Regions from separate parts of the Paenibacillus vortex V453 genome, predicted to be linked through region 1. Evidence: riboswitches for the same ligand, from Rfam matches in the RefSeq annotation. Region 1 holds a riboswitch; each other region holds the start of a gene.
The links. Region 1 has a riboswitch for cyclic di-AMP ahead of PVOR_RS26195 (TrkH family potassium uptake protein). Riboswitches for the same ligand answer to the same signal wherever they lie in the genome.

Region 1 (3,568 bases):
GGTGAGCTACCCGAATGCCCATATCCCGCTCCGGAAAGATGACCCGGTCCACGCCCAGCTTCTCCAGAGCCCGGCCATGCAGGACCGAAATCGCCTTGGCCACTACCGTGGTAACACCAAGCTCTTTCAACAAGATGGCGGATAAAATACTCATCTGGATATCATTCCCGATTGCAACAATCCCACAATCGAAGTTGCGGATCCCGAGTGATTTAAGCACCTCTTCATCTGTAGCATCCGCGACCACCGTATGTGTTAGCAGCTCGCTCATATCCTCGACAACCTCTTCGTTCCGGTCGATGCCGAGCACCTCATATCCCTGTTCCATCAGTTCAAGCGCCAGGCTGGAGCCAAATCGTCCTAAACCGATAATTGCAAATTGCTTTGGTTTCATGTCTCTCCTATACTCCTTATCCAATAATCATTTTGCCTTCCGGATGACGATATAATTCTTTACCCTTTTTCGGCCCTAGTGCATAAGCAAGTGTCAGCGGACCCAATCGTCCTGCAAACATCGTAATACTGATCAATATTTTGCCGAACACGGTCAGATCAGGCGTTAAGCCCATCGAGAGCCCCACCGTACCGAACGCGGACGTTGTTTCGAACAGGATTTCCAGGAACTCCCCTTCCTCTGTCGTGGACAGAATCATGGAGACCGCAAGAACGAGCAGCAAGGCGAGAAGTGCGATGGTTAACGCCTTCAGTACCCGCTCCTGTGCAAGCCGATAACGGAACATGACGATGTCGTCGCGTCCCCGCATCATGGCGATGACCGCACCAACCATTATGGTAAACGTCGTTGTTTTGTATACCGCCCCCGGTTGATCCGGGAGATGCGCCGATAAACATGAGAATCACGATGAAAAACTGTGTGGCCTGCCTTAGGCCCGTAATATCTATAGTATTCGCACCCGCTGTGCGCGGCGTTACGGATTGGAACAACGCTCCTAAGAACTTCCCGCCCCAATTGAGGGAGCCGAGCGTTCGCGGATTGGTGAATTCAAATATGAGAATAACGATAAATCCGAGCAGCAGCAGCGCTCCTGTCATAGAGAGCACCACCTTGGAATGCAATGACAGTCTCCGCTGTTTCCGAAAGTCAATCAGATCAGACAATACAATGAAGCCAATACCGCCTGAAACAATCAAAAACATCACGACTACGTTTACCACCGGATCGTATACATACCCGGTCAAGCTTCGAAAATCGCCAAACAAATCGAAACCGGCATTGTTGAACATGGTCACCGCATGAAAAACACCGTAATATATCGCTTTTCCGATCGGCATATCAAACGCCCACCGGATAGACAGCAGTACAGCGCCACAAGCCTCAATCACGAGTGAGTATAACAATACTCTGCGAATCAGCCTTACGATGCCTTCCATCGAGGATTGATTCATCGCCTCCTGCAGGACAAGACGATCCTTGAGGGAAATTCGCCGTTTGAGGACCAGGGCAAACAAAGTAGCCATCGTCATGAAGCCGAGCCCGCCAATCTGAATCAGCAGCATGATCACGATCTGACCGAAAGAACTGAATGTTGTCCCTGTATCCACCACAACCAGACCCGTTACGCACGTTGCTGATGTCGAAGTGAACAATGCATCAATAAATCCAAGCGGCTCGCCGGTTCTACTGGAAATCGGCAGCATTAACAATGCAGCCCCGATGAAGATAATGGCCGCAAAACCAAGCACCAGAATCTGCGGCGGGGACAACCTGAGCCATTTTAATTTGGAGTTCAATCCGTCACCTTCTTAAAAAAAGTCAAAGAAAAAAGACACTGGAAAACGCAGTGCCCCTTACGGTCTGGTTCCTGTGCTGCAGCCTACGAGGTTAGCTGACGGATTCGGGCATTTCCACAGGTCGCCCTATTCATTATTCTATAGAATAATGAAATTCACCCCAATTACATGGTTCCCCCATTTTCAGTACGAAATTCGGCTGGAATATTCAGTTCCTTGAAGCATGATGTGATTATAACCCAATCCGGTACGTAACCCAACGCCGTTTTTCACCCAAAAAGTCTTTAAAAGAGCTCGAATTGGGCATATTCAAGAATACAAGCGTATGGTTCTCTAACATTTTCGAAACCTTTCATTCATTTTCATCGTTTTATTTCATTATTACCAAATTGGGATAAGCTGCTTATCCCTTTCATATCTATGTTATATTGGCTCTATGCGTTCTTCATCAGGCAGCTCTAATACCCAGTGGAGTATCAACTTTCCAGAGGAGGAAATTCATGAATCGTGCAAGAGAGCCTTTGAGGCTGAAGCCCAACTTGAAGCAGCTCATCGCGCCTGCCGCAGTTGGCCTGATTTTGTTCCTGTTATTTCAGGTATTTCCATCAGCCAATACGGATTCTACCGAGATGGCCACTCCGGATATTATATCCAAAGCACAAGCCCAGCAAGCCGCTTCCAGGTTCGCGCAGGAGCACTTGCAGTTCGCCGCTGCGGAAGCTGAGGAGACATTGATTACATATCAATCCAAATCGGAGCTTTACGGATATTTAGCGAGGGAAAAGAAACTCTCGGAGTACAACAAAACCTTTGAGGCCAAATATCCCTATGACGTATACCGCGTTCGCTTCAGCGAGCCGGGAGGCGATGCCCTCAATGTGGACGTGCATATGCAGAATTCCGGCATCGTCGGGTTCTCGTATGATTTTGCCCGCTCCAGTTATGACCGGATTGAACTGAACAAGGGTAAAGTGCAGAAACAAATGCTCCTTGTCGTAGAGGACGGCATGACTTTGACCGATAAGCAGCAGCTTGCCGAGCCTTGGCTCAAGCGTGCAGGCTACGATATTTCGCATCTGAAGCTGGTTACGCGGGAAGGAGAACCCCGGCTGAAGTACGTGGATCCGGAAACCAAGATCGGCGATTCCGTGCTGGAGCTGCGCTTCACCTTCGAGCACGGGAAATTACGCTCCTATGAGCCATCCTTCTCGATTCCGGCTGCGCATTCCGCTTATGTTAACAAGCAGACTCAAGATGCAACACTGCTGACGCTGGCGGGTTACGGTTTGTTTACCCTGATTCTTGGCATACTTGCCATTGTGTACAGTGTGAAGACCAGAGCTTACACCTCGTTTAAACGCGGCTTGTTCCTATCGGCGCTGCTATTCGTTATTCAAATGCTGAATACGTACAATCTGGTACCCGTGTTCAAATCCGAGGGCATGTCTTCTACCGGCATTCTCGGCATGATGATATTCTATGCGGTCTATTCACTCATCTTCTCCGCGCTGCTCTACTTTTCCCTGGTCGGGGGCAACGGGCTGTGGCAAAAAGAAGACGGCCTTAACCCATGGCCGCGGGCCAAGGAAGCCGGGTATGGACGTTATGTGCTGGATAGCATGAAGCTGGGGTATATGTGGGCGTTCATTCTGCTCGGAGTTCAATCTCTAATCTTTATTGTTCTTGGTCTTACCTTGAATACATGGTCCACAACCGATGCCACGCAATCGCCTTACAATATGCTGTATCCATGGCTGTTCCCTTTGATGGCCTGGTTTGCAGGCATATCGGAGGAAGCCGTATACCGGCTGTTTGG
Region 2 (3,568 bases), on a different contig from region 1:
TCCATCTTCAAGTCTTTAGGCGTACCGAAGAAAATCGTGACGATTATTGAAGGGGAATCGTTGTTTAATGACGGAATTGCCGTTGTGTTGTTTCAGATCTCCTCCGTTTATTTACTTACATATATGGAAATGGGCTGGGCGGGAGCAGGCAGCGGCCTATTGCTCTTTCTCAAGTTCAGTGTCGGCGGTATCGCAGTTGGAGGCTTGCTTGGGTATCTATTCTCACAGCTCATTCGCTTCTATGACGATTATCCGTTGGAGATTGCGTTCTCAATGCTCCTCTTCTTCGGAAGTTTCTTTATCGCCGAGCATTTCCATGTATCCGGTGTGATTGCCGTCGTCGTGGGCGGCTTGATTTTCGGCAGTTACGGAGCGCGCATCGGGATGTCGGAGACGACCAAGATGAACATTAATTCGTTCTGGGACGTCATCACGTTGATTGCAAATTCATTGATATTCCTGATGATCGGTCTCGAAATCAAACATATTAACTTCGCAGACAAATGGGCGTTAATCGGTGCCGCCATTCTGATCGTTCTCATCGGTAGGACTGTGGCCGTCTACGCGAGCCTGTACTTCCTGAGACCCTTCCCTTCATCATGGAAGATGGTTTTGAATTGGGGAGGGTTAAAGGGCAGCTTATCCATCGCACTCGCCTTAAGTTTGCCTTCAACCTTCGCCGGCCGCGACGATATACTCGTGCTCACGTTTAGTGTTGTCCTTTTCTCACTTCTCGTGCAGGGGTTAACCATCAAACCATTGGTTAAGAAGTTTGGATTAGCTAACCCCGTGAAGGAAAAAGACGGTACGGATATGTAAGTAACCTTCGTGTAATCAAATAATAACTTGAAACGAGTATATACAAAACAAAGATTGAATTCTACCTCAACCCATGAATGACATTCATTGCCCATGGCAGACTGTTTACTTTTAGCTTATTTTAGCATAATATTTATTACAATAAATTTTATACGCATTACGCTTAATCCTCTATGAGGAACGGGGGAACCAACAAAAGCTGCTTAAGCTTTAGGGGTGAATTCTTTCTGATGAAGAAGGAACGGGAACTCTCAATCCCGAATCCGACAGCTAACCTCGTCAGCGTCTTGGGAGAGAACACTCTTCTACTTTGACTTGTCCAAAATTCGTACAGCCAAGGTCTGGAAGCAGATATATCTCTGCAACCAGGCCTTTTTAATTTAAGCTAATGTGGTAATTACCGTCTACTGAAGAATAAGAAAGGAATGATTTATCTGTTGAACAACGAAAAAATACTGGTATGCGTGTATTATGGTCCGAACGGCGAACGCCTCATCCGCCGAGGCGGTGAATTAGCCAATCTGCTTCAGTGTCCCCTGTTTGTGTTGAGCGTTATACCCTTACGTGAGAATGAGCTTGATCAGACACAAGAAAGGTATATGGCTGAGTGGCAAATGAAATGCGACGAATATGGGGCAACCTTTATCGTCAAACCAAACAAAGATCGCAAGGCTTCCGAAATCATAGCAGAAACTGCCAAGAACCTTCATATTACCCAACTCATCATCGGGCAGTCTGGACAAACACGATGGCAAGAAATTACGCGCGGGTCGTTTGTCAACGAACTCCTAAACCAGATTGGCGAAACGGATCTGCACATCGTGGCAGTTCAGAGGATGGATGAACAAATTACTGACACCCATGAACGAGGGATTCGAGTCGCCGTTTTCAAAGAGGGTCCTCATTATATAATCGGTAATAAGGAATCCGGGGGCAACCCTGTAGCCAGCGGACTATTTTTCAAAGAGTTGAATACCGATTTTGACACCGGTTTGCTAAAAATAAAAACAGATCAAGAAGTCCAATATCTAAAAATAAGTCACGGAAAAGTAATAGACTCGTCTTTATTCCAAAACAGAGAAATGTATGCCAAGGACGAAGATTAATAAGAAATGGGAGTGGAATTTGTGAGAAGACCCTCTATAAATTCAAACGATCGAAATACACAACATTCCGCTCCTGGCAAAATGGAGTTGTTCATCAACAAGCTTAAGAAAAAGATGAGCCCTCCTCAACTCATCATGCTTGTTTTTTTCACATTGATATTAATCGGAGCCGCATTGCTGGCGCTTCCCCACTCTTCCTCCACCGGAAGTTCAGTTGGTCTGCTGGATGCATTATTTACGGCCACGTCAGCAATATGCGTAAACGGACTCGTTGTCTTGGATACCGGCAGCGTGTTTTCAACTTTTGGACAAGTCATCATTATGATGTTGATCCAAATTGGCGGACTTGGCTTTATGACCTTTGGTGTCATGGTCGCCATTGTTTTGGGGAAAAGGATTGGCTTGAAACAACGGCTCATCATCCAGCAGACCACCTATTCAACTTCGGCACAAGGTTTGGTTAAATTGTCAATGTACATGGTACTTATCGCTTTCGCATTTGAAGCACTGGCAACGATTGTTCTAACACTTCGTTGGCAATCGGATTTTGGATGGGGGCAGGCGGCCTATTACGCCCTTTTCCATTCCGTTTCCGCATTCAACAATGCCGGTTTCGCCCTGTGGTCTGACAGCCTGACACCCTTCGTTGGCGATCCGATCGTCAATATTACGATTGTCCTGTTATTTATCATTGGAGGTCTCGGCTATATCGTCATTGTGGATGTATTCCAAAAACGTTCATGGAAAAAACTTTCGCTTCACTCCAAGGTTGTTCTGGTCGGGACAGGAACGCTGTCCCTGCTCGGTTTTCTATTTATATACTTTATGGAGAGCTGGAATCCGTCAACCTTTGGCCAATTGAGTGGGAGCGAACAAGTACTGGCTGCTTTTTTTCAAGGCATAACGCCACGAAGCTCGGGGTTTAATACGATTGATATCGGCAGTATGCTGGCAGCTTCTCAGTTCTTCATTATTATTCTGATGTTCATTGGTGCTGCTTCCGGAGGGACAGGCGGCGGTATTAAGATCAATACACTTGTTGTACTCATATTAGCTACGATCCAAACCTTTCGCGGGGGTGGTCAAATCCATGCCTTCAAGCGCAAAATAGCAGGCGAAACCGTTATGCGCGCACTGGCCGTTGTCATGAGTTCTCTGGTGGTTGTGCTGGGAGTTTCCCTATTGCTGACCATTTCAGAAGGAATGCTGGAAGAACATTTTTTGGAAGTGCTGTTTGAAGCGACATCCGCTTTCAGCACTACTGGATTGTCGATGGGATTGACAAGCGAATTATCTCCCGTGGGGAAATTCATTGTAACCATAACGATGTTTGCCGGACGGCTGGGTCCCTTGACACTGGCTTACGCATTGGCTCAGAAAAAGCGTTCATCCAAAATTGGCTACGCGGAAGATCATATTTTGATTGGATAAGACGAGATAATAAAAAAGCCGCGATTGCGGCTTTTTTTAATTATGTTGTGGCTAGTGCAGGTTTATTTCACCATTCAAGCTCACCTTTAATATCATTTCGGATCATCATCAGTTTGTAATTTTGCATTGGTTCCTTTGCATCAAATCGAGTGTTTTGATCTTAGACGTAGGCTTGATATTGTACGGGATCGTATTTGCGTAACAAAGCTAGA
Region 3 (3,568 bases), on a different contig from region 1:
AGCTTTCGGACATCACCCCTACATCACCATAGATTATAAAGTTGTTACGCTGCGTCTTACTTCATGGGATGACGGCGGCATTACGGCTGTGGATATTAAGGAAGCGCAGCAATTTAACGAGGCCTACGAGAAGAGTCGTTCCAAGGACAGCAAGGCGGAGTAATAGAAGCGGGAGACAATGAGGATGTTAGAATCGCCATAGGCCCCAATTAATGTAAAAACACGCTTGCACCGGTAGGTTCTCCGGATATCAAGCGTGTTTTGCGTGTAAGCTGATTTTATTTTTTCTCAGCAAGGTACAGCGCGATGTTTGCGATTTCTTCAGGCTTCAGCTGATCTTTAAAGGAAGGCATTCCTTTACGACCTTTGGTTACAACGTTGAAGATGGCATCCGCATCCATATGTCCGCCTACCTGATTCAGAGCTGGTCCAGCGCCGCCTTGAAGCTGGTCACCGTGACAGCTAATGCAGCTTGCTTTCAGTGTGGCTTCCGCTGCGGCAGCATCGAGAGTCACTTCCGGCATGGTCGGCTTCTCTTCCTGGGCTACCTGTTCCTTACCCGGGAGCGTAAACATCAGCGCGATAGCCAACGCACATGCGACGAAGAACAATCCGCTCATGATCCATTTTTGCATCGTCATATCGTCCCTTCTATGTATACTGCACTTTTGCACTTGTCTCCATTATAAACCAACATCCCTAGACAGCATAGCCAGTTGTGACAAAAAAAGCAACGATCCAAAGAGGCTTCATAAAAAATACACAAATTTGTGCTTTTTCATATAGACAAGCTTACTATTCCTCATTTGCTGGAGGCTCATACACCATACAGTGGAAAATGCCTTTTCCCTGCGGAGTAAGCCGCTCATACGTATCGGTGATGCGAAATCCCGCCCCTTCATAAGCACGGATCGCACGCTCATTCCAGGTCATTACTTCCAGATCAATCTCATCCGTAGGCCTCCTGCGCCTGGCCTCCTGCGTTATGGTCTGCATAAATCGTTTACCCATTCCACGCCCGCACCAATCAGGCCGCATGCCAAGCCCGATCCGTGTCACTTCGTGTATGGGAAACAGCTGGGCAAACCCCCACAGAGAATCCTGGTCATCCAGAATCGAGATATATTGCTGCTGGCGTATGATCGGATCGCCAAATTCCACCTCGAGCCCTTTCATCTGCTCCCAAGGAAGGAAGCCATAGATATCGTAAGGAGGGGGGATAGGACCAGGTGCATATTTCTTCAGCGTGTTCCTCACGCATGATGACGGCGCGAAATGAAATAGGGGTAACATCCATTGGTAGTTTCCTCCATTCGTATATTATCCATGTACCCTTTATATAAGGGAGCGAGCTGCATGAAAAAGCCCGTCAAAGAGAGGCGGGCTCTCCTTTAACGGGCAGTAGGTCTGTGCACTGGATCGTCAGCCTCTATCATCTAAGATGATGTATCGGCCGATTGTTCATACTTATCATCACTCATGATGCGTTTGGCACCGACGTAACGCTGATCATAGTAATCCTCAGCAAGTCGGTTGATGACGACACCTCGATTCGACGAAGCATGGGCGAACTTGCCATCGCCTACATAAATGCCAACATGGGATATACCGCTCCCCGTTGTATTGAAGAACACCAAATCGCCAGCCCGCAGATCTTTGCGGGTTATGCTTGTCCCCATATCGAATTGAGAGCCGGATTGATGCGGGAGCTTCAGGCCGAGTTTGGCATACACATACATGGTAAAACCGGAGCAGTCAAATCCGCTCGTGGTTGTACCTCCATAACTATATCTTGTACCCAATACCTTATCAATTTCCTGGTCCAGCGCACTATCGGCAAACACGCTGCCAATGCCTGAAGTGAACAGTAACGTAATACTCAGGGCTGCCGCTGATAACGTCTTCTTCAGCATGAAGAGCTCCTTCCGCTGCCTGCGAGGTTAGCTTGAGGGTTCGGTTGAAGGTCCCCTATGATCCCTTGACAGCAAGATCAATTCACCCGTAAATGGTTCCCCCGCTTCCCATATCCATGGGAATTCGGCAATCGTAATCTATGTATTAAAGCACTTACATTAATGACAAAGTTGTTACTGTACCCATTCTATCAGACAGCAAACAAGCTTGGCAATTATTTCTTGATGACTTTCGCTATTATTCAATAGCATCAGCTGTCGAAGTGTCAGGTATAATCAATTATTTTCCAATATGCGTTTAATGAAGGCCGGGAAGGGTATATAAAAGGTAAGGATCTTTATGAAGGGCTGCCAATAATGCTGATGAAGTTGTTTCTGGATTAATAAAATTTATATTTTTTTTGAAAAGCGGGAACTTTTTCGTTGTCCCAAACGTTATAGAGGTATACACAGTGAACAAAAGAAAAAAGCCGCTGGGTGAGATCGGCACAATCTCAAAACTCCAGGGCTCTCTTATAAGGATAAATCAATAAAGTTCCAATTAGTTGTAGTTTACAGCTACAGATTTGTACGTGCTTTGACTCATCACTCGCTTAGCGCCCACATAGCGCTGTGCGTAATAGCTTTGGCTTAGCGGACTGACAATGACACCGCGAGAAGATGAGGAATGAGCGAACTTTCCACCCCCAACATAAATACCCACATGAGATACACCTTTACCGGATGTGTTAAAGAACACGAGATCGCCAGCTTTCAAATTGCTCTTGGATACTGCCGTACCTACCTTGTATTGAGCGGTAGATGTTCGTGGCAGGCTGAGACCAAGCTTCTTGTAAACATAGGTGGTGAAGCCGGAGCAGTCAAAACCATTTGTTGTGGTTCCACCTGTTTTATAAGATACACCAATGGCTGGTTTGATTGCGGTATTTAATTTGGAATCGGCGAAAGCGCTTCCGGTCCCTAATGTGAGCGCGAGGGCCAGGCCGAGAGAAACGGCCGTTAACTTCTTTTTCAAAACGAAATGCTCCTTCCAATGCCTGCGAGGTTAGCTTAAGGGTTCGGTTGAAGGTCCCCTATGATCCCTCTCTTGCGAGATCAATTCACCCAAAACGGATCCCCCGCTTCCCAATCGATATGGGAATTCGGCTCCTTAAAATGTTGATGAACCCATTCATTGACGTCTGACGTTCCAACATGATTAACGAAATAACATAGTTCCAGCAAAAGTTACAGTAAAGATGACAAAGTTGTTACTAACATATTCGTTATTTTAGCAGAGTATTAACATTTTGGCAAACGAGGAAAGTGTATATTTAAACAAAAAAACCTGTCCCAGTCATGCTGGAACGGTTTTTTTTGTAATTTCGCGCTCTGAAATTTGTAATATGGAGGATAAATGAAATCCTATTTTCTGTAAAAATGGCAGGGATTAAGATCCATGTCGCTTCCGGTTACAGTTTATTCGCGAGCCTGTCGATCATACTATTGTAACGAAATGTAACTTCTAGGAGTGCTGTGAGGATGATGATTTCCACAGATGATACTGGGAGGAAATTACCCAAATTTGGAAAAGTCCATTTAGAAAATAGGAGGCCTGCTGAATAATTAAACCGATCAGTCCTGCCCAGATGAGTGAGGCAGAGCTAAGGAGCAGA

Region 2: another riboswitch for cyclic di-AMP. It lies ahead of PVOR_RS15560 (universal stress protein); the one in region 1 lies ahead of PVOR_RS26195 (TrkH family potassium uptake protein).
Region 3: another riboswitch for cyclic di-AMP. It lies ahead of PVOR_RS02380 (C40 family peptidase); the one in region 1 lies ahead of PVOR_RS26195 (TrkH family potassium uptake protein).

The regions. Positions count from the first base shown of each region.
Region 1 is NZ_ADHJ01000049.1:134,775-138,342, forward strand. It holds gene PVOR_RS26190 (potassium channel family protein) at 1-394, opposite strand, end outside; partial or broken gene PVOR_RS26195 (TrkH family potassium uptake protein) at 411-1,752, opposite strand; cyclic di-AMP (ydaO/yuaA leader) riboswitch at 1,818-1,963, opposite strand; gene PVOR_RS26200 (CPBP family intramembrane glutamic endopeptidase) at 2,253-3,568, shown strand, end outside.
Region 2 is NZ_ADHJ01000025.1:149,614-153,181, forward strand. It holds gene PVOR_RS15555 (cation:proton antiporter) at 1-819, shown strand, start outside; cyclic di-AMP (ydaO/yuaA leader) riboswitch at 970-1,120, shown strand; gene PVOR_RS15560 (universal stress protein) at 1,257-1,925, shown strand; gene PVOR_RS15565 (TrkH family potassium uptake protein) at 2,061-3,356, shown strand.
Region 3 is NZ_ADHJ01000005.1:15,243-18,810, forward strand. It holds gene PVOR_RS02365 (4a-hydroxytetrahydrobiopterin dehydratase) at 1-163, shown strand, start outside; gene PVOR_RS02370 (c-type cytochrome) at 279-635, opposite strand; partial or broken gene PVOR_RS02375 (GNAT family N-acetyltransferase) at 796-1,297, opposite strand; gene PVOR_RS02380 (C40 family peptidase) at 1,437-1,910, opposite strand; cyclic di-AMP (ydaO/yuaA leader) riboswitch at 1,915-2,053, opposite strand; gene PVOR_RS02385 (C40 family peptidase) at 2,455-2,928, opposite strand; cyclic di-AMP (ydaO/yuaA leader) riboswitch at 2,933-3,071, opposite strand; gene PVOR_RS02390 (hypothetical protein) at 3,418-3,568, opposite strand, start outside.